One region of the Mesorhizobium sp. C372A genome, then DNA from elsewhere that is predicted to be linked to it. Evidence: predicted binding sites of a transcription regulator. Region 1 holds the regulator's gene; each other region holds the start of a gene.
The links. The regulator PhoB, encoded in region 1, activates phosphate uptake and scavenging genes when phosphate is short. The targets are predictions, from matches to a motif close to TGTCATNNANCTGTCAT.
Positions count from the first base shown of each region.

Region 1 (5,633 bases):
GGAGCCCGGCACCGGCCTGTCCGGCGGCCAGCAGCAGCGCCTGTGCATCGCGCGCGCCATCGCCGTGTCGCCGGAGGTGATCCTGATGGACGAGCCCTGCTCGGCGCTCGATCCGATCGCCACCGCCCGTGTCGAGGAGCTGATCGACGAACTGCGCCAGAACTACACGATCGTCATCGTCACCCACTCGATGCAGCAGGCGGCGCGCGTCTCGCAGCGCACGGCGATGTTCCATCTCGGCTATCTCGTCGAGGAGGGCGTCACCGACAAGATGTTCACCAACCCCGACGACAAGCGCACCCAGGACTACATTACCGGCCGCTTCGGCTGAGCCGTCCGGCGGGTGAATTTTTAGGCACGAGGACCAAGATCATGGGTGAACATACCGTCGCCTCCTTCGATGAAGAGCTCGGGCAGATCAGCAAGCTGATCCGCGACATGGGCGATCTGGCAGGCTCGATGGTCAGCGGCTCGACCAGGGCGCTGCTCAATTCGGACAATGCGCTGGCACAGCGTGTCGTTTCCGACGACGCCATCATGGATGCGCGCCAGCGCGAACTGGACGACCGCGCCATCACGCTGATCGCCAAGCGCCAGCCGATGGCCAACGATCTGCGCGCCGTGGTCGGCTCGATCCGCATGGCGGGCGACCTCGAGCGCATCGGCGACCTCGCCAAGAACATCGCCAAACGCGTCGGCACCGTGGGCTTGAGCGTCACGCCGCGCGACCTCTCGCACTCCATCGATGCCATGGCGCAGCTGGTGCTGATCCAGGTGCAAGGCGTCGTCGAGGAATATGCCGCCACCGATGCGGCAGCGCTTGCAAAACTCAGGAATGACGACGAGCGCATCGACGTCAAATACACGTCCGTGTTTCGTGAGCTCTTGACCTACATGATGGAAGACCCTCGCAACATCACCGCCTGCACGCATCTCTTGTTCTGCGCCAAGAATCTTGAGCGCATCGGCGATCATGTCACCAACATCGCCGAAAATGCGTATTATGTGCTGACCGGCCAGCAATTGCCCGCCAATCGTCCGAAGCAGGACGAGACGGCGATGGCCACGCCGGCCTGATGAGGGTGAACTGCCTATGATCGCGCCACGCATCATGGTCGTGGAGGACGAGGAGCCGCTGGGCGTGCTCCTCCGCTACAACCTCGAATCCGAAGGCTATCAGGTCGAGGTGGTGACACGCGGCGACGAGGCCGAGATCCGCCTGCAGGAAAACGTGCCCGATCTCCTGGTGCTCGACTGGATGGTGCCCGCTGTTTCCGGCATCGAGCTCTGCCGGCGGCTTAGAGTGCGGCCCGAAACCGAGCGGCTGCCGATCATCATGCTGACCGCGCGCGGTGAGGAAAGCGATCGCGTGCGCGGCCTGTCCACCGGTGCCGACGACTATCTGGTCAAGCCATTCTCGACGCCGGAGTTCATGGCGCGCGTGAAGGCGCTGCTGCGCCGGGCCAAGCCGGAAGTGCTGTCCAGCGTGCTCAAGGTCGGCGACATCGTGCTCGACCGCGAGTCGCACCGTGTCTACCGCAAGAAGAGCGAGATCAGGCTGGGACCGACCGAGTTCCGGCTGCTCGAATTCATGATGCGCCATCCCGGCCGCGTGTTCTCGCGCAGCCAACTGCTCGACAATGTCTGGGGCGAGACGATCTATATCGACGAGCGAACCGTCGACGTCCATGTCGGGCGCTTACGCAAAGCGGTCAACAACGGCCGCATGCCGGATGTCATCCGTACCATTCGCGGCGCCGGCTACGCGATCAGGGAAGACTAGGATGCTGCGCGTCGCGCCGTTGCCGGCCATTCAGGCGACATGCTTGCCGGATTTGGCCTGAATGCCCGGCGCGAAAATCTCCTGATCGACGAAGCCGAGCGCGCGCATGGCACAGCCTTCGCGGATCAGCGGCAGCTCGTTGGGCTCGGTGTCGAAGGAGATCGATTTCGAGTGCTGGCCGCCGGCGGTCTGGGCGATCGCTTCGCGCAATGCCGGTTCGATCAAGTCGAAGGCGGCGGCGCTGACGCCGACCATGGCGACGGGTGCCGGATCGATCAGTGCAAACAGGCTGCCGAGGCCGAAGCCGAGCGCCTCACCGGCCTTGCGATAGGCTTCGCGCTCCGGGCCATCGGTTTCGCGGGCGCGCGCGGCGAGTGCGCGCATATCAGCGTCGCCGATATCGACCGGCTCGGCATCTTCGCTCATCATTTTGGCGCTGCGCCAGATGGCGTAGTTTCCGGCATAGGCCTCGACGCAGCCGCGCCGCCCGCAGCGGCAGAGCGCGCCGCCCGGACGGTGGATCATGTGGCCGAACTCGCCGCCCGAGGAATGGGTGCCGGTGAACAGTTCGCCTTTCAGCACCAGCCCCATGCCGATGCCGTGCGACAAGAGGATCGCGATGAAATTGTCGCGGTAGCGCTCGGGCTGGCGCCATTGCAGGGCCACCGCCATCATATTGCAGTCGTTCTCCATGGTGGCAGGAATGCCGAATTCCGCTTCCAACATGTCGGCGAAGGCAATGTCGGTCAGTGGCGTGATTGGCGACCACAGCATGGCCCGCGCCTGCGAATCGGTGATGCCCTGGATGCCCATGGCAATGCGGGCGATGCTCTGGACATCGAGGTCCGGGTCCGCGAGACGCCGCCCGACGATTGCTACGCATTCGCCGATCAGCTCGTCGCGCGGCATGGTCAGCGTGTCGAGCCGGCGCTGTTCTTCCGCGACCACCTGGCCGGCATAGTCGATGACGGTGACGGAGAGGAAGTTCAGCGACAGCACCACGGTCATGACCGCCGCCGCTTCCGGGTTGAGGCCAAGGCCGACCTGCGGCCGGCCGCGTTTCAGCGAGCCGGTCTCGCCAGGCTTGCCTTCAATCAGGATGCCTTCTTGAATTAGATCAGACGAGATTGCCGATATCGTCGAATGGCTGAGGCCGGTGGTCGCCGCAATCTCGGTCCGCGACGGCTGGCCGGCCCGGCGCACGGCCGAAATCACCATCGCACGGTTGCGACGGCGCAGATCGTCGTGGCGGATCCCAACCGACATTTGTTTTCCTCCCGGCCTCCTCGCGCCTCATGATAGTGAAGGCGTTCGACGGCACCAGCCAAATATTGGCAGACGCCGGCAGCCCTGTCATTGTTTATTGCGGAGCTCGAAAAAATTCGGCAACGCCATCAGAATCCATCATAATCGATGTTGACAGTGCCTTATCATTGAACCAGTATTTTTTCGAGGCTCGAAAAAATGGAGCCTCTTTGTGCAGGCCTTCGGGCCGGTTTTGTCGCGCCGTGGGCGGCGCAGGGAGGGTTATAATGAACAGATTTGCAGCCGCCATGCTGGCGGGTGTCGCCATGTCGCTGGCGCTGATGTCGGTCGCGCAGGCGAAGGACAAGGTCATCGGCGTGTCGTGGTCGAACTTCCAGGAAGAGCGCTGGAAGACCGACGAGGCGGCGATGAAAACGGCGATCGAAGCCGCCGGCGACAAGTACATTTCGGCCGACGCGCAGTCCAATCCCGGCAAGCAGCTGACCGACGTCGAAAGCCTGATCTCGCAGGGCGCCAACTCGCTGATCATCCTGGCGCAGGACGCCTCGGCCATCGGCCCGGCGGTGCAGAAGGCGCTGGACGAAGGCATTCCGGTCGTCGGCTATGATCGCCTGATCGAGAACAAGGACGTCTTCTACCTGACCTTCGACAACAAGGAAGTCGGCCGCATGCAGGCCCGCGAAGTGTTCAAGGCGAAGCCCGAAGGCAACTATGTCTTCATCAAGGGCTCGGGCTCGGATCCGAATGCCGATTTCCTGTTCTCGGGCTCGATGGAAGTGCTCAAGGAAGCCATCGACTCGGGCAAGATCAAGAATGTCGGCGAGGCCTATACCGATGGCTGGCTGCCGGCCAACGCCCAGAAGAACATGGAACAGTTCCTGACCGCCAATGACAACAAGGTCGATGCCGTGGTTGCGGCCAATGACGGCACCGCCGGCGGCGTTGTCGCCGCGCTGACGGCGCAGGGCCTTGCCGGAACGGTTCCGGTCTCGGGCCAGGACGGCGACCATGCCGCCCTGAACCGCATCGCGCTCGGCACGCAGACGGTGTCGGTGTGGAAAGACGCGCGCGAACTCGGCAAGAACGCCGCCGAGATCGCCTCGCAGCTTGCCGATGGCAAGAAGACGGGCGACATTGCCGGCGCCAAGGACTTCACCACGCCTGGCGGCAACACCGTCAAGTCGCTGTTCCTGACCCCCGTCGCGATCACCAAGGACAACCTCAACGTCGTCATCGACGCCGGCTGGATCAAGAAGGACGAAGTCTGCACAGGCGTCGCCGCCGGCAGCGTCGCGGCTTGCAACTGATCTCGACGACTTGAAGAAATGAGGCGCCGCGGCTGTCAAGCCGCGGCGTTTTCTCTACGAGAATTGTGTGTTTCCGCCATCGGCGGCAAACTTCTAGGCTGTGGTCCGGCATCCGCGCCAGACGGCAAGCCGCTGGAGGACATCATGACCGACACGACCTCAAATCCGCAGGCCGATACGGCACGAGCGTCTGAACTCGGCGCGGTCGCCCGGTTCCTGAAAGCGACCGAACTCGACACGCGTATGCTCGGCATGGTCGGCGCGCTGCTGGTCATCTGGGTCGGCATACATATCCTGTCGGGCGGGCTTTTTCTGACGCCGCGCAATCTTTGGAACCTGTCGGTGCAGACGTCCTCGGTCGCGATCATGGCGACCGGCATGGTATTGGTCATCGTGATGCGCAACATCGACCTTTCGGTGGGCTCCGTCGAAGGCGTGATCGGCATGATCATGGGCGTGGCACAGGCCGAATTCCTGATTCGCGTCATCGGCTTCCAGCTTGGAAACCCCTGGCTCTGGATCGTCGCGCTTGCCGCCGGCGTGGTGCTTGGTCTGCTGATCGGCGCGTTCCAGGGCTTCATCATCGCCTATATGCAGGTTCCGGCCTTCATCGTGACGCTTGGTGGCCTGCTGGTCTGGCGTGGCATGGCATGGCTCATCACCAGCGGGCGCACGGTCGCGCCACTCGACGCCACCTTCCAGCTGATGGGCGGCGGACCACGCGGCTCGATTGGCGCCGCTGCCAGCTGGATGGTCGGCATCGTCGCCTGCGCGGCGGTCGCCTTCGCGCTGCTCAACGGTCGCTCGCAGCGCAAGCGCTTCAGCTTTCCACTGCGCCCCGTCTGGGCCGAGACCCTGCTTGGCGTGGTCGCTTGCGCGGCCATTCTCGGCGCCGTGTGGATCGCCAATTCCTATCCATGGCCGATCGGCGTCGTGCGCCAGTACGCACAGCAGAACGGCATCACCGTTCCCGAAGGCGGGCTGTTCATCGCGCATGGCATCGCCATACCGGTGCTGATGGCGGTGACTGTCGGCATCATCATGACGTTTATCACCAAGCGCACGCGTTTCGGCCGCTATGTCTTCGCCATCGGCGGCAATCCGGAGGCAGCGGAACTCGCCGGCATCAACACGCGCTGGGTGACCATGAAGGTGTTCATGATCATGGGTGTGCTGGCTGCAATCAGCGCGGCGATCTCGTCTGCCCGTCTCAATGCGTCGACCAACGCGCTGGGCACACTGGACGAGCTTTTGGTGATCGCGGCCGCTGTCATCGG
Region 1 is NZ_CP100475.1:2,246,917-2,252,549, forward strand. Features, by position in the region: gene pstB (phosphate ABC transporter ATP-binding protein PstB) at 1-331, shown strand, start outside; gene phoU (phosphate signaling complex protein PhoU) at 373-1,077, shown strand; gene phoB (phosphate regulon transcriptional regulator PhoB) at 1,094-1,783, shown strand; gene NLY42_RS10645 (ROK family protein) at 1,814-3,049, opposite strand; gene xylF (D-xylose ABC transporter substrate-binding protein) at 3,316-4,356, shown strand; gene NLY42_RS10655 (sugar ABC transporter permease) at 4,501-5,633, shown strand, end outside.

Region 2 (5,633 bases), 310 kb from region 1:
AAGCGGCGAGCTCGTCCTTGGAGGGAAAGCTGCGGTAGAGGCTGGGCTTGGTGACGCCGGCGCGCTTGACGATCTCGTCGACGCCGATCGCCCGGATGCCGCGGCGGTAGAACAGGTCGTAGGCCACGTCGAGGATTTTCTTGGCAGCCTTGGGCGGTGCGGCTGCATGACCGTCCTTGATGGTCAGTTCAATCTTTTTGTCCGTTGGCATGGTATGACTCGATTGACGTGTTACCGATCGGTACGTATACATGTCCTCACCCTGCAACGTACCGGTCAGTAACATGATAGCTCAATCCCGTCCCTTTGGCCAGCGCTACGCTTTCGTCGTGGTTGGCGTCATCTTCCTCTGCCTGTTGATCGCGGCCGGGCTTCGTTCCGCACCCTCGGTGATGATGCTGCCGTTGGATAAAAGCTTCGGCTGGGGGCGCGATACGGTTTCGATTGCCGCCGCGATCGGCATCTTCCTTTACGGCCTGACCGGGCCGTTTGCCGCCGCATTGATGGAGCGTATCGGCTTGCGCCGCACGCTGCTTGCCTCGCTTGTGATCATGTCGGGCTCGACCGCGCTCAGCCTGCTGATGACCGAGCCATGGCACCTGTTCCTCACCTGGGGCGTGTTTTCCGGCATCGGCTCCGGCGCGGTCGCCACCGTGCTCGGCGCCACCATCGTCAACCGCTGGTTCAAGACCAATCGCGGCTTGGTGATGGGGCTGATGTCGGCCTCCAGCGCCACCGGCCTCTTGGTGTTCCTGCCGCTGCTGGCATCGCTCGCCCAGTCGGGCGGCTGGCAGCCCGTCGCTACCGCCGTCTCGATCGCCACCGCCTGTCTTCTGCCGCTGGTCTGGCTGTTGGTTCCGGAGCGTCCCGCTTCGATCGGCATGGTGCGCTATGGCGCCGGGGCCGATGACGTGCCGCCGGTATCGCCGGCATCGCAAGGCAATTTCCTGGCGCATACGCTCAACACGCTGCGCCGCGCTGCCGGCACCCGCGTCTTCTGGTATCTGTTCGCCACCTTCTTCATCTGCGGCTTCACCACCAACGGGCTGGTCGGCACGCATCTGATCTCCTTCTGCGGCGATATGGGCATCCCCGAGGTACAGGCCGCGGGCCTGCTGTCGCTTATGGGCATTTTCGACCTGATCGGGACGACGCTCTCGGGCTGGCTCACCGACCGTTTCGACCCGCGCAAGCTGCTCGGCGTCTACTACGGCATTCGCGGTCTGGCGCTGATCTATCTGCCCTATTCCGGCTTCTCGGCGACCAGCCTGATCATCTTCGCGGTGCTCTACGGTCTCGACTGGATCGCCACCGTGCCGCCGACGCTCAGGCTCGCCAACGAGGCCTTCGGTGACCGCAGCGGCCCGATCGTGTTCGGCTGGATCGTAGCCGGCCACCAAGTCGGCGCCGCCACCGCCGCCGCCTTCGGCGGCACCATGCGCGAATTGCAGGGCAATTACGAACTGGCTTTCCTGATCGCCGGCATGACGGCGATCGTGGCTGCGTGTCTGTCGCTGCTGATCAATACGAGCAGGCCGGCTTTCGATCCGGAGCCGCAAGCGGCGTAAGGCGCGGTACTAATCTCCCCCCTCAGGGGGGAGATGGCCGCGAAGCGGCCAGAGGGGGTCCGTGCGACCGGACTCAGCCTCTTGCGCAGAGGTCGGCGCTCCAAGCGAGGCGACCCCCTTCTGTCGCCTTCGGCGACATCTCCCCCCTCAAGGGCGGAGATCACCTGTCGATTGTTATCAAAGTTTCATCTTCCCGAGATGTGGCTGAAACATTGAAGCTGGAGCTTGCTGGCACCGTTCGAAGCCATCAGGAGACCGCCATGAACAAGATCTCGTTGACCCGCCGCGCTTTCGTCACCTCTGCCAGCGCCGCCGGTCTGCTCGGCGCATCGGGGCTCGCTTTGCCCTATTATTCGCGCGCCAGCCAGCGCCCGGCCTTCACCCATGGCGTCCAGTCCGGCGATGTCGATGCCTCGAGCGGCATGGTGTGGACGCGCACCGACCGGCCTTCGCGCGTCATGTTCGAAGTGTCGTCGACGGAAAACTTCGCCAATGCGACGCGGCTGGCGCCGCTCGATACCTCGCCGGCCAGCGACTTCACGGTCAAGCGCCTGCTTACCGACCTCGCCTCCGACCAGGATATCTTCTACCGGATGACTGCCGCCGACCTGTCGGATATCAACGCCGTTTCCGAACCGATCGTCGGCCGTTTCCGCACAGCACCCGCCTCGAAGCGCGACATAAAATTCGCCTGGTCGGGCGACACGGCCGGCCAGGGCTGGGGAATCGATGAGACCGGCATGAAAACCTACGCCACCATCGCCAGGCACACGCCGGATTTCTTCCTGCATTCCGGCGACACCATCTATGCCGATGGCGCCATGAAGGACGAGGTAGACCTGCCTGGCGGCGGCAAGTGGAAAAACGTCGTCCTGATCGACGGCAAGCGCAAGGTGGCCGAGACGCTGGATGAGTACCGCGACCAGTGGAAATACAACATGATGGACAAAAACGTTCTGGCCTTGAGCGCCATCTGCCCGACCTTCTACCAGTGGGACGATCACGAGGTGCTGAACAACTGGTCGGATTCGAAGAATCTCGGCGCCGACAGCCGCTACACCGAAAAATCCATCCATGTGCTCGCGGCGCGTGCGGCGCGCGCCTTCCATGAGATGACGACGATCCGCTACGAGCCGTCCGAGCCCGGCCGCGTCTACCGCAAGATCGCGCATGGGCCGCTGCTCGACGTGTTCTTCCTCGACATGCGCTCCTATCGCGGCCCGAACGGCCCCGACATGCAGGAGGACATGACGCCGCAGTCACGCATGCTGGGCGAACAGCAGACGAAATGGCTGAAGCGCGAGCTGACGAATTCCAGGGCGACCTGGAAGATCATTGCCGCCGACATGCCGCTCGGCCTCGTCGTCTGGGACGACGGCGCCAAGAAGGTCGGCGCGGAAGCCATCAGCAATGGCGACAATGGCCTGCCCAAAGGCCGCGAGCTCGAGATCGCCGACCTGTTGCGCTACATCAAGACTGCCGGCATCACCAACACGGTCTGGTTGACCGCCGATGTCCACTACACAGCGGCGCACTATTACAACCCCGACAAGGCGCGGTTCCAGGATTTCAATCCTTTCTGGGAATTCGTCTCGGGCCCGATCCACGCCGGTACCTTCGGTCCCAATGATTTCGACATGACCTTCGGCCCGGAGCTGAAATTCATCAAGGCGCCGACCACCGAACAGGGCCAGAACCTGCCACCCTCGGCCGGCCTGCAGTTCTTTGGCCTGGTGGACATTTCAGGGGCGACAGAGCAGCTGACCGTGCGGCTGATGGATCGCGACGACATCGAGCTTTACAAGGTGACGCTCGATCCGGTGCGGTCGGCGTAAGCCTTTGGGTCGGTGCGAAGGATCGCTATGCCTGGAATGGGCAGCCGTCAGTCCGGGTAGCAAACCGTCGGAATCTTCGGCCACACCGCGCTGTCGCAGCCTGCAACCTGCTGCCTCTGCTTGAAAGAGGCGCTGACCGGGCCGGTGACCACGGGGTCGACGCCATCAGGGGCGTCGGCAAACATCTGCTCGGCCGTCCGGTCGGACGACGAAGCCGGATTGGCTTCCTTCACCGTGGCGGCCGATTGAGCGGCATTGGCCGCCAGCACGGCAGCGAATGCGACCGAAGCGATGAGGGGCCAAAATCGGTTGAGTTTGTCGGTCATGAATTTCGAACTACCCGGGCCCAGAAAGGTTCCCGCCTTGGTTAACAAAACCATCTCACACCGAGATGCTTAAGATTTGATGAGTATTTGGTGGTGCGCCTCCTCTTTCGCAATTGCGAAAAACCCTGTATGAGCCGCGCAACCGAAAGAGGCGGCGCCCTTTGGCCTGCTGCCTGCAACGCTCCCGAGACCACAAAATGAAAATTCGTAATATCGCGATCATCGCGCACGTCGACCATGGAAAAACCACCCTCGTCGACCAATTGCTGCGGCAATCCGGTTCCTTCCGCGACAATCAGCGCGTCGCCGAGCGCGCCATGGATTCCAACGACCTCGAAAAGGAACGCGGCATCACCATCCTGGCCAAGGCGACCTCGGTCGACTGGAAGGACACCCGCATCAACATCGTAGACACCCCCGGCCACGCCGATTTCGGCGGTGAGGTCGAGCGCATCCTGTCGATGGTGGATTCGGCGATCGTGCTGGTCGACGCCGCCGAAGGCCCGATGCCGCAGACCAAGTTCGTCGTCGGCAAGGCGCTCAAGGTCGGCCTGAAGCCGATCGTCGTCATCAACAAGATCGACCGTCCGGACGCCCGCCACGTCGAAGTGGTCAACGAGGTGTTCGACCTGTTTGCAGCGCTTGACGCCACCGACGAGCAGCTCGACTTCCCGATCCTCTACGGTTCTGGCCGCGATGGCTGGGTCTCGGAAAATCCGGAAGGCTCGAAGGACCAGGGCCTGGCGCCGCTGTTCGACCTCGTCATCAAGCATGTGCCGGAGCCGACCGTTCATCCCGGCCCGTTCCGCATGATCGGCACCATCCTGGAAGCCAATCCATTCCTCGGCCGCATCATTACCGGCCGTATCGAGAGCGGCACGCTGAAGTCCAACCAGGCGGTCAAGGTGCTGCACCATGACGGCACGCAGATAGAAACCGGCCGCATCTCCAAGATCCTCGCTTTCCGTGGCCTCGAGCGCCAGCCGATCGAAGAGGCGCAGGCGGGTGACATCGTCGCCATTGCCGGCCTGTCCAAAGGCACCGTCGCCGACACGTTCTGCGACCTGGCGGTGACCGAGGCGTTGCATGCGCAACCGATCGATCCGCCGACCGTGACCATGTCTTTCCTGGTCAATGATTCGCCGCTCGCCGGCACTGAAGGCGACAAGGTGACCAGCCGCGTCATCCGCGACCGCCTGCTGCGAGAAGCCGAAGGCAATGTCGCGCTCAAGATCGAGGAATCGCCCGACAAGGATTCGTTCTTCGTTTCCGGCCGCGGCGAATTGCAGCTGGCCGTGCTGATCGAGACGATGCGCCGCGAAGGCTTTGAAATCGCCGTGTCGCGTCCGCGCGTCGTCATGCAGAAGGGCGAGAACGGTGAATTGCTGGAGCCGGTCGAGGAAGTCGTCATCGACGTCGACGAGGAGCACGCCGGCATCGTCGTGCAGAAGATGTCGGAGCGCAAGGCCGAGATGGTCGAGCTGCGGCCTTCGGGCGGCAACCGTCAGCGCATCGTCTTCCACGCGCCGACGCGCGGACTGATCGGCTACCAGTCGGAACTGTTGACCGACACGCGCGGCACCGCCGTGATGAACCGGCTGTTCCACGCCTACCAGCCCTACAAGGGCGAACTGCCGGGCCGCACCAACGGCGTGCTGATCTCCAACGAACAGGGCGAGGCAGTGGCCTATGCCATGTGGAACCTCGAAGACCGCGGCCCGATGGTCATCGACCCGGGCGTCAAGGTCTATCAGGGCATGATCATCGGCATCCATAGCCGTGACAACGACCTCGAAGTGAACGTGCTGAAGGGCAAGAAGCTGACCAACATCCGCGCCGCCGGCAAGGACGAGGCGGTGAAACTGACGCCGCCGATCCGCATGACGCTGGAGCGCGCGCTGGCC
Region 2 is NZ_CP100475.1:1,933,044-1,938,676, forward strand. Features, by position in the region: gene NLY42_RS09095 (TetR/AcrR family transcriptional regulator) at 1-211, opposite strand, end outside; gene NLY42_RS09100 (MFS transporter) at 285-1,568, shown strand; gene NLY42_RS09105 (alkaline phosphatase D family protein) at 1,829-3,403, shown strand; gene NLY42_RS09110 (hypothetical protein) at 3,451-3,783, opposite strand; gene typA (translational GTPase TypA) at 3,927-5,633, shown strand, end outside.
Region 2: the regulator PhoB is predicted to act here: its motif matches at 1,741-1,757, upstream of NLY42_RS09105 (alkaline phosphatase D family protein).

Region 3 (5,633 bases), 2.2 Mb from region 1:
CGCGCTCTCCCGCGGATTCTGGCCTCAGGCCGGCAAGCTGGGCCAGCGCCGCACGAAGCTTGCCTCTTGAAGTTTCGGCCAATGCCATGGAAGATTGTGGGGAAAATTCACGCAGGCTACGGCGTTCGCGCCTGGCGAATGAAAGTGGAGGATGTGGAGGCCGGCAGATCTTGCGCCGCCCCCGCGGAATTCCAGGGGGGTGTGAGATGGCTGTCAGGGAATACAAAGGCTTCGGCGACGCCATCAGGCTGGACGAACTCAATTTCGCCGAGATGGTCAAGGGCCTGCCGGCCAAGGCGCGCATGGTGCTGTCGGCGGCGATGAAATTGCCGCGCGGTTCGCTGAAGGTGAGGATGCCGGATGGCCGGGCGGTTCTTGTCGGCGGCAACGGACCCGGCCCGGATGCCGAACTGGTGTTGAAGAACTGGCGCCTGCCCGGCCGTGCCTTTTCCGGCGGCACCATCGGCGTTGCCGAATCCTACATGGACGGCGACTGGGAAAGCCCTGATGTAACCAGCTTCCTGGAACTGTTCGTCGTCAACTCGGCCGTTGGCGAACGCATTGCCGGCGGCGCCAGCTGGCTCATCAACACGGTCCAGCGCATCCGCCACTGGTTCAACGAAAACACCCGCACAGGCTCGAAGCGCAACATCTCGGCGCATTACGATCTCGGCAACGCCTTCTACAAGCAATGGCTCGATCCCAGCATGACCTATTCGTCGGCGCTCTATGCGACCGGCGCCAACGACCTGGAAAGCGCTCAGGCCGCCAAATACCGCGCGCTGGCCAAGGATACGGGTATCGGCAAGAAGGACCATGTGCTCGAGATCGGCTGCGGCTGGGGCGGTTTTGCCGAATTTGCCGCGCGCGAGATCGGCTGCCGCGTCACCGGCCTGACCATCAGCCGCGAACAGCACGATTTTGCCAAGGCGCGCATCCAGAAGGCCGGGCTTGCCGACAAGGTCGAGATCAAGCTGCAGGATTACCGCGACGAAACGGGCACTTACGACCGCATCGCCTCGATCGAGATGTTCGAGGCGGTCGGCGAAAAATATTGGCCGGTATTTTTCGGCAAGATGAAGGCGTGCTTGAGGCCCGGCGGCACCGCCGGCCTGCAGATCATCACCATCAACGAGGCCGCCTACGACACCTATCGGGCGAGGCCGGATTTCATCCAGCGCTATGTCTTCCCAGGCGGCATGCTGCCGACGCCGTCGATCCTGAAGACGCTGGGCAGCGACCATGGCCTTGCCCATCTGCGCGAGCGCGTCTTTCCGGACGACTATGCCCGCACGCTTGCCGAATGGCGCAACCGCTTCTGGGCGTCGTGGGAAAAGATCGTCCCGCTCGGCTTCGACGACCGCTTCAAGAAGCTTTGGGAATTTTATCTCCACTATTGCGAAGCCGGCTTTAGAGCCAGCTACATCGACGTGCGCCAAGTGGTCTACAAAGCCTGATCCGAAGCGTGATTGAGCGGGCGTATGCCCGCTCGTTTTCCCTGTTAGCTGCACGTTGCCTCAAAGCAGGATGCGATACTTCGCAAACCCGGATTCGCCCTCGCCGGCCGGCTCGATCTTGAGCGATTTCACTCCCGATATAAAATCCTTCGCTTTGGGGCCGGTCTCGAACACGACGCTGGTGCCGGGCAGCGGCGTGAACGACCAATTGTCGTCGGCCGAGGGATTGATCGTGCCTTCGCTGACGACGTAGCGCACGATCACGTCGCGGTTGGTGTCCGGCGCCTCGTAGATGATCTTCGAGGCATTGATGTCGGGGAAATTGCCGCCACCGCCGGCGCGGTAATTGTTGGTGGCGACGACGAATTTCGCTGCCGGATCAATAGGCTTGCCGTCGAAGCTGAGGCCGACGATGCGGTTCGAGCCGGCATTGGCGACGCCACCCTTGGCATCGTATTTCGGCAGCTGCGACAGGTCTATTCCGTAGCTGACGCCATCGATCACATCGAAATTGTAGGACGGGAATTCGGTGTCGATGAGCGCCTGGTCGGCCTTGCCCGGCTCGATCTTCCTGAAAATGCCGGCCGACATTTCCAGCCATTCCTTCACTTGCGCGCCGGTGATTTCGACGGCGCGCACCGTGTTCGGATAGAGATAGAGGTCGGCGACGTTCTTGATGGCGATGTCGCCCACCGACACGTCGGTATAGTAGTCGGCGCCGTTGCGCCCGCCGGCCTTGAAGGGTGCTGCCGCCGACAGCAGCGGCACATCCTTCCACTGCGTGCTCTTCAATATGTCCTTGAGGTACCAGCTCTGCGCCTGGTTGACGATCTGCACCGACGGATCGTCGGCGACCAGCGCGAAATAGGAATAGAGCGGCGCCGAGGTCTTGCCGACCGGTCGGCGGACATAGGCAAGTGTCGCCTCATGGTCCGCCTTCAGCGCATCGACGACGCGCTGGTCGTCCGCCACCGTCGGCTTGTTTGCCTTGTCGACGCGCTGGTAGATCGGCCTTGCCTCCGATGTGGCCGAGGCTACGCGCCATTTCGATCCGTCCCGTTCCAGAAGCAGATCGATCAGTCCCATATGCGAGCCCCAGAAACCGCCCATCACGGCGGGCTTGCCCTGCAGCGTGCCTTTCTCGGTGTCGACGCCTTCGAGCGCCTGAAAATCCTTCTTGCCGGGGAAGACGAGATGCTGATGGCCGGTGAACACCGCATCGATGCCTTCGACGCCGGCGACGAAGAAGGAGGCGTTCTCCATGCCGTCGCCCTGCTTGATATCGATGCCGGAATGCGAGAGCGCGATGACGATGTCGGCGCCCTCCTCCTTGATCTGCGGCACCCATGCCCTGGCCGCCTCGACGATGTCGCGCGTCCTGACATTGCCTTCCAGGTTCTTCAGGTCCCAGACCATGATCTGCGGCGGCACAAAGCCGATGATGCCGATCTTGATCGGCTGCTCGGCGCCCGACCCGTCCTTGATCTTCTTGTCGAGGATGACATAGGGCTTGAGGTAGAGCTTGTCGTCGCGCGGTTTGGCGGCAAGCTCGGTGCCGCGGATCAGATTGGCGCAGACGAAGGGGAAATTGGCTCCGGCCAGCACCTTGTCGAGGAACGACAGGCCGTAATTGAACTCGTGATTGCCGAGCGTCGAGCATTCATAGCCCAGCAGGTTCATGCCCTTCATGATCGGATGCAGATCGCCTTCCTTGAGGCCCTTCTCATAGGCGATGTAATCGCCCATCGGATTGCCCTGCAAAAGATCGCCATTGTCGATCAGCATCGCATTGGTGGCTTCCTTGCGCACCGCCGCGATCAGTGAGGCCGTCCGTGACAGGCCCATCGTGTCGTTGGCTTTGTCGGCGTAGTAGTCGTAAGGCAGCACATTCACATGGATGTCGGTGGTCTCCATGATCCTCAGATGCGCCTGATTGGCCTGCGCGCGGGCGGAAAACGGATGGAGCATGATCAGCGCCCCGCTGGCGGCCGTACCGGCAAGAAAACTACGGCGGGAGACGGGGTAATTGAGATGCGGCATTGGTTTTCCCTCCCAGCGACGTGACAAGATCCCAGCCCCGGGCGGAAGCTTCGCGCCGAAAACCGGCCATGTCCATCGGGAAGTCAGTCGATCAGCAAAAGGTGACGGCTGGATGAATATCCTTGGCCGCGGTTGAGAACCTCAGCCCTTGTCATCGTCGCCCTGGGTGATCAGCCGCGCGCTGCGCTGGCCGGTGAAATAGATCCATAGCCAGCTAAGCGACACCGAGAGCCGGTTGCGGAAACCGATCAGGAAGTAGATATGCGCCACGCCCCACAGCCACCAGGCAAGCCATCCCGTGAGCTTGATCGAGCCGAAATCGATCGCGGCTGCCCACTTGCCGATCGTCGCCAGGTCGCCGGCATGTTTGTAGCGGAAAGGCCGCGGCGCGCCATCGCCGGCCAGCCGCGCCCTGATCGTCGCGGCGACATGCTTGCCCTCCTGCTTGGCCGAGGGCGCCACGCCGGGCACCGGTTTGCCGTCCGGCCGCAAGACATGCGCGGTGTCGCCGATGACGAAGATTTCAGGACTGTTCGGCACGGTCAGATCGGGCTCGACCATTACCCTGCCCGCCCGGTCCACCGGCGCGCCCAGCCACTCTCCCGCGGGTGAAGCCGCCACGCCGGCGGCCCACAGGATGGTTCGCGCCGGCAGATGCGTATCGCCAAAGACGACGCCTTCGGCATCGAGGCGCGTGACGGCGCGGCCAAGCTCGACCGTGACGCCCCGTCGCTCCAGCGCCTTGCGCGCATAGTCGGACAGCTTTGGCGCGAAATTGGCTAGGATCCTGTCTCCGGCCTCGACCAGCACCACACGCGCCTCACGCGTGTCGATGTTGCGGAATTCGCCGCGCAGCGTTTCATGCGCGAGTTCGACAATGGTGCCGGCAAGCTCCACGCCGGTCGGGCCGCCGCCGACGATGACCAGTGTCAGCAGTGCCTGGCGCTTGGCCGGATCGGTCTCGCGCTCGGCCTGCTCGAAGGCGAGCAGGATGCGCCGCCGAATGGTGGTTGCGTCTTCAAGCGTCTTCAGCCCGGGCGCGAAAGGCTCCCATTCGTCGTGGCCGAAATAAGCATGACGCGCGCCGGTGGCGAGCACCAGCGTGTCGTAGGGAACAGAACTGCCGTCCTCAAGCAGCACGCGTTTGCCTGGACGGTCGACGCCGGTGACGTTGCCGAGCAGGGTCGTCACGTCCTCGCGCTTGCGCAGCAGATGACGGATCGGCCAGGCAACTTCCGAGGTCGCCAGCGAGGTGGTCGCCACCTGGTAAAGCAGCGGCTGGAAAAGGTGATGGTTGCGCTTGTCGATCATGGTGATGCGCACGGGTGCGCCGGCCAGCGCCCGGGTGAGTTCGAGACCGCCGAACCCTGCGCCGACGACAACGACATGATGGCTGGTTTCACTCATCGCATTCACCCCTGTTTGTCTCTCTTTATCTAGTGATTTTTGTGCACCGCAACAATGTCGCGGCGCGCTAGACTGCCGCGCGTAAGGCTGCCCAGGACTCGTCGCCGGATGTCGCGAATGCCTATGTCGGCAAGCCTGGACGGGTATAGCCTTGCAGGGGCTGGAACCACGGGAGTGAAGCATGGCCAACGACGATGACAAAGATCGCAAAGGGCGGGCGCAATATTCTTCGCCGCCTTGCTTCATGCACGAACTCGATCCGGAATTTCGCGCGCCATTGACCGACTGGACCGATGTGCGCCGTTGGCGCAAGGCCGAGCGCGAGCGTCTGATCGCGGCACGGTTGGCGGTTTCCGCCGATGCGCGGGTGGCGATGTCGCGGGCTATCGCCGAAGGGCTCGACGCGACCATCGGCGACATTGCCGGCCGCATGGTCAGCCTCTATTGGCCGTTTCGCGGCGAGCCGGACCTGCGGCCGTGGATGGCGTCGATCAACGAACGCGGCGGCCGCACGGCGCTGCCCATCGTGATCGAGAAGGGCCAGCCGCTGATCTTCCGCGCTTATGTGCCTGGCGACCGGCTGGAAAAAGGCGTCTGGAACATCCCTATCCCCGCCGAAGGCGACCCGGTGCTGCCCGACATCGTCATCTCGCCGATCGTCGGCATCGACCCGCGAAACTACCGCCTGGGCTATGGCGGCGGCTTCTTCGACCGCACGCTGGCTGCCAT
Region 3 is NZ_CP100475.1:4,413,648-4,419,280, reverse strand. Features, by position in the region: gene NLY42_RS21090 (SAM-dependent methyltransferase) at 207-1,457, shown strand; gene NLY42_RS21085 (bifunctional 2',3'-cyclic-nucleotide 2'-phosphodiesterase/3'-nucleotidase) at 1,518-3,497, opposite strand; gene NLY42_RS21080 (NAD(P)/FAD-dependent oxidoreductase) at 3,639-4,904, opposite strand; gene NLY42_RS21075 (5-formyltetrahydrofolate cyclo-ligase) at 5,086-5,633, shown strand, end outside.
Region 3: the regulator PhoB is predicted to act here: its motif matches at 3,599-3,615, upstream of NLY42_RS21085 (bifunctional 2',3'-cyclic-nucleotide 2'-phosphodiesterase/3'-nucleotidase).

Region 4 (5,633 bases), 1.5 Mb from region 1:
TAGACCGGGTCGTGCCAGCCCTCGATGTCGATGGCGCCCTTGTAACCGGCCAGCCGCAATTCGCTGATCACCCGCGTCCAGTCGCTGTCGCCAAACCCGGGCGTGCGCATCTGCACGAAGGGCAGCTTGCCGAACACGCCGTGCTCGCGGATCACATCCCAGCGCACCGTCGCGTCCTTGCCGTGGACATGGAAGATGCGCGGCGCCCATTTGCGGATCTGCGGCATCGGGTCGATGAGATAGACCAGCTGATGGCAGGGCTCCCATTCGAGGCCGAGATTGTCGTCGGGCAATTCGTTGAACATCAACTCCCAGGCATCGGGATTGTGGGCGATGTTCCAGTCGCCGGCCGCCCAGTTGCCATCCATCGCGCAATTCTCGAAGCCGATGCGCACGCCCTTGTCTGCGGCGCGCCTGGCCAGCGGACCCCAGACCTCACGGAAGCGCGGCAGGCTGTCTGTCAGCTTCTTGCCACGCAGGCGGCCGGTGAAGCCGCTGACCGTCGAGGCGCCGAACAGATGCGCATTGTCGATGACGGTTTCCCAGGCCGCGAGCACGCCGCGATCGAGCTCGCCGTCCTCCAGCGGATTGCCGAACACGCCGATCGACGACACGGCGACATCGGCATCGCCGATCGCCTCGCGAATCTCACCGGCGAGCCGCGGCAAATCCTTGCCGCCCAGCGTCTGCCAGAAGAAGGGCTGGATGCTCTCGAAGCCGAGAGGCAGAATCTCTTTGATGTAGGCGGCGGGGTCTTCGAGATTGGCCCGCACCATGGTGCCGATCCGGATGTCGAGAAGCGGGTTCGGCATCATGATGCTTCCTGTGTGATTGCGACGCGCCGCCCCGTCTCGGCGCTTTCGATGGCGCCGAAAACCATGGCCAGGCTTTTGATGTTGTCGCTGCCACGGGTTTCCGGCTCGCTGCCGGTCTCGATGGCGTGGATGAAATCCTTGATGATGCCGAGATGACCGCCGATGCGGTCGGCGGGATCGAGCGGCGGCACTGTGATGGGTTGGGTCAGGTCGAACAGGCCGTCGCGGACCGACAACACAACTTCGGCCTTCAGCCCGTCCTCGCCGTCCCAGACCAGGCTGCCGTGCTCGGCGACGATGCGCCACGTGCTCTCCCAGCTGGTGCGGAAGCCCGCCGCGCACCAAGAGCCTGCATAGGTGAACACCTTGCCGCCGCCGAGATCGAAGATAGCGCTGGCCGACGATCCCTGCCGGTACCAGGAATTCGCCGGCTCCCATTCCTGGCAAAAGACGCCGGCGGGATCGCCGCCGACCATGTAGCGGGCGGCGTCGAAAGTATGGATCGCCATGTCGAGCAAGAGCACATGCGCCATCTCCTCGCGGAAGCCGCCGAAATGCGGCGCGACGAAGAAATCGGCATGGATGCTGGTTGGCTTGCCGATGGCGCCGGAGTCGAGAAAGCGCCTGATGCGCCGGACATTGGCGACGTAGCGGCGGTTCTGCACGACCGCATGGATACGCCCCGCGTTACGTGCCGCATCGACGATGGCGCGCGCATTTTCTGGAGTATCGGCCAGCGGCTTTTCCGTCAGCAGATGGCAATGATGGGCAAAGGCGGCAAAGGCGACGTCGCGGCGGGCGGCGGGAACCACGACATCGAACACCGCTTGCGGTTTGGTCTGGTCGAGAACCGCATCCAAGCTGGTGCCGATGACGACGCTATCGAGCCCGTATTCGCGTGCCCTCGCCCGCGCCCGTTCGGCGTCGAGATCGACAAGGCCGACAATGGCGAGCCCGTCGATCTGCCTCGCGGCATCGAGCCAGGCCTTGCTCATCGCACCACAGCCGACGAGGACGGCATTCATCATCCAGCATTCCTCCCGTCCGGTCCCTCCAGACCGAATGTCACGGCATTTCCGGCATCACCGTAAACGTTTCTCCGTAAACGTTTACGAGAACACACCCGATGGCGTAGAATGTCAACCGGCTGCCAGCGAAAATCATCCCGAAGCCTTGGCCTGGGCGGCAGCCGGTGCTAGCCAAGACAGGGGGAGAACTGTCCTTGGCGTCCAGCATCCATGACCTTGCGCGTCACCTGAACATTTCGATCGGCACCGTGTCGCGGGCGCTGAACGGCCGCGCCGACGTCAATGCCGACACCCGCCAGCGCGTGCTCGCCGCCGCCAAGCAATTGAACTATTCGCCCAACCAGTCCGGCCGCAGTCTGCGGCAAGGCACCACCCATTCGATCGCCTTCATGCTGCAGCCGCATCCGGGCGACCAGCAATATGGCGAACCGTTCTTCATCCCGTTCCTGATCGGTCTGCAGGGCCGACTGGCCGAGGATGACCTGGATCTGATGGTCGTCATGGGCGAGCCCGGCCAATATCAGCAGGAGAGGCTGCGCCGCGTGGTTGAGACGCGCCGAGCCGACGCGGTCGTGTTGGCCAATACACGGCGGGAAGACGATCGGATCGACTATCTCAGCAAGGCTGGCTTTCCCTTCGCCACGCTTGGCCGAAGTCAATCCGGCGACGACACCTATCCTTCGCTCGATATCGATTTCGAGAGGGCGGGTGATGAAGCCGTCGACCGGCTGGTCGCGCGCGGCCACCGCCGCATTGCCGCCATCCGCCCTTCGCTGGATCTCAACTTCGGCTACCTGTTCCTCGACGGCTACCGCAAGGCGCTGGGGCGGCATGGCATCGAAGTCGACCCCGGCCTGATCGCCGACGGCTTCATCAACGAGGCCGGAGGCTACCAGGTGACGCCGCGCGTGATGCTCTCCAAGGACCGGCCCACAGCCATCATCTTCAACAATGACGCAATGGCGCTCGGCGGCTGCAAGGCACTGGCCGAGATGGGCATCAGGCCCGGCCACGACATCGCGGTGATCGTCATCGTCGACACGCCGCTCTGCCGTTATTTCTCGCCGGCGCTGACCGCCTTCCGTCCGTCGCTGGAGCCGATGGGCCGGCGGCTGGCCGAAATGTTGCTGGCCTCGCTTCCCGCCTTTGCCGGCCCGGAAGGTCCGCGCATCATCCGCGAAGTCTGGCCGCTGGAGCTGATCGCCCGCGACAGCGATTGATAGTGCGTCTCTCCCTTCTCCCACAAGGGAGAAGGAAGAGGCCCGCTCTGTCACGCAAGTATCATGTTCGCGTCCTAGACCGCTTTGCGAGAGGGCGACATCGTCGATGCGATGCGGTGGCCCCTTTGCGCCGCTCAAGGCTTGTCACAAAGAGGATCTCCATGAAAATCTCGCACCGAACCGTGTCGCTCGGCGCCGCGCTGGCGCTGTTTACCGCCCTGACCCCTGCCCTTGCCGACAGCACAGCCACCGTTGGTGGCTTCGTCAACAAGGGCCTGGTCGGCGTCGGCCGCATCCCGTCCGATCAGAAGGACAAGTTCGGCGAGACCTTCGGCTCCGGCTCCGGCATGTCGATCGACGCCGCAAGCTGGACCCGTGGCGCGGACGGCTACAAGGGCTCGCTCTGGTTGCTGCCGGACCGTGGCTACAATGTCGTCGGCACCACCGATTACCGGCCGCGCCTCAACACTATTCGCATCGAGTTCACGCCGGTAGCACTAGGCGCCACGCCCACCTCCGGCCAGGAACAGACAGGCGTCAAGGCGACGCTTGCCGATTCCCTGCTCCTCACCGACGACAAGGGCGCTGACGCCACCGGCCTCGATCCGCTCAACGGCGTGCGCGCGGCCAATGGCGACCTGCCGATCCTGCCCGAGGCCAATGGCAAGCTGGCGCTCGACAATGAGGCGATCGCGCGGCTGCCCGACGGCACCATGTTCATCTCTGACGAATACGGCCCCAACATCTACCGCTTCTCGGCCGACGGCCATCTGTTGTCGGCAACGCAGCCGCCGGCCGCTTTGGTGCCGATGCGCAAGGGCGCGCCGAACTTCGCCTCCGACAATCCAGGCCCCGGTGCAGCCGAACCCGATCCGAAGGATCCCGAAACCGGCCGCCAGAACAACCAGGGTCTCGAAGGCATGGCGCTGACGCCGGACGGCAAGTCGCTGATCGCCGTGCTGCAATCGGCGCCCCGCCAGGATGGCGGCGATTCGCCCGCGACGCGCCAAAACACCCGCGCGCTGGTCTATGACGCCTCCGACCCGGCCCATCTCAAGCTGGTGCATGAATATGCCGTGCCGCTGCCGGTGTTCAAGGACGCCAAGGACAAGACCAAGGTCGCCGCGCAGAGCGAGATCGTGGCGCTGTCCGACAAGACCTTCCTGATGCTGGCGCGCGACAGCGGAAACGGCCAGGGGGTGAAGGGCGATACTTCGCTGCTGCGCCAGATTTTCGTCGTCGACGTCTCTGGCGCCACCGACATTGCCGGCGGCGCCTTCGATGCCGCCGACAAGCCGCTGGCGCCCAAGGGCGTGCTCGACCCCTCAGTGACGCCGGCCAAGCTGACGCCGTTCATCGACATCAACGACAACAAGGAACTCGGCCGTTTCGGCCTGCATGGCGGCAAGCCGAACGACAAGAACAATCTCTCGGAGAAGTGGGAAGCAATGTCTGTGGTCAGCCTGCTCGATCCGGCGCTGCCCGACGACTATTTCCTGTTCGTCGGCAACGATAACGACTTTCTCACCCAAGACGGTTTTCAGGTCGGCGCGCCCTACAAGGCCGACGACGGCGCCGATGTCGACACCATGTTCCTGGTCTATCAGGTCACGCTTCCGGGCCTCGCCAAGAAGTAGCCGTATACGGAAAGGCGGACGCGCCCGGCGCGTCCGCCTCTAACCCTTTGTCGGCGATCAGCGATGCCGTGAAGGCACCTATTTCAAAATCTCCGCGTCCCTTGGCACGCCGGCATCGATCGGCTCGGCGGTCCGGCTCGACACAGCCATGATCTTGCCCGCGGCCGACAGGTTCGGGCGCACATAGACCTGGGCTACGCCGTTGACCCGGCTGTAGAGGTCGATGATGTCCTGGTTCATGAAGCGCACGCAGCCCGACGACGCGTTCTTGCCGATGGAATCCCATTCCGGCGTGCCGTGCAGCCGGTACATCGTGTCCTTGCCGTCGCGGAACAGATAGAGCGCACGCGCGCCGAGCGGGCTCTGCGGTCCCGGCGGCATGCCGTCCTTATATTTCGCCAGTTCCGGCCGGCGCTGGATCATTTCGGGGGGCGGCGTCCACACCGGCCATTTCTTGCGCGCCTGGATCACGGCGCTGCCGGTCCAGCCAAACCCGGCCTTGCCGAGGCTGACGCCATAGCGCATTGCCTTGCCGCCGTCGCGCACCAGATAGAGAAAATGCTCGGATGTATCGACAACGATCGTGCCGGGTTTTTCGCCGGTCGGATCGTCCACGATCTGGCGCACGAACTTCGGATCGAGCTTGGCCACGGGGATTGCCGGCAATGAAAAGCCCTCATCGACGCGCGCCGAATACATGGTGGCGGCATCGCCGAAAGCGGGCTCGGGTGCGGGTGCCGGCGCCGGCGTCGGCGGTACTGCCACATCAGTGGTTGTGCAGGCCGAAAGTGCCATGGCAGCGGCACCCAAAGCGGATGCTCCCAGAAACGCGCGCCTATTCAGGCGCTCGGAAAATAATGGATTGTCGGACATGATCCCCCCGGTTTGCGGCCCCTCGCGGCGATGACCCATAGCCCATTACGCAAGCTTTGA
Region 4 is NZ_CP100475.1:3,700,135-3,705,767, reverse strand. Features, by position in the region: gene NLY42_RS17565 (sugar phosphate isomerase/epimerase family protein) at 1-815, opposite strand, end outside; gene NLY42_RS17560 (Gfo/Idh/MocA family protein) at 812-1,843, opposite strand; gene NLY42_RS17555 (LacI family DNA-binding transcriptional regulator) at 2,038-3,063, shown strand; gene NLY42_RS17550 (esterase-like activity of phytase family protein) at 3,225-4,700, shown strand; gene NLY42_RS17545 (L,D-transpeptidase) at 4,779-5,573, opposite strand.
Region 4: the regulator PhoB is predicted to act here: its motif matches at 3,112-3,128, upstream of NLY42_RS17550 (esterase-like activity of phytase family protein).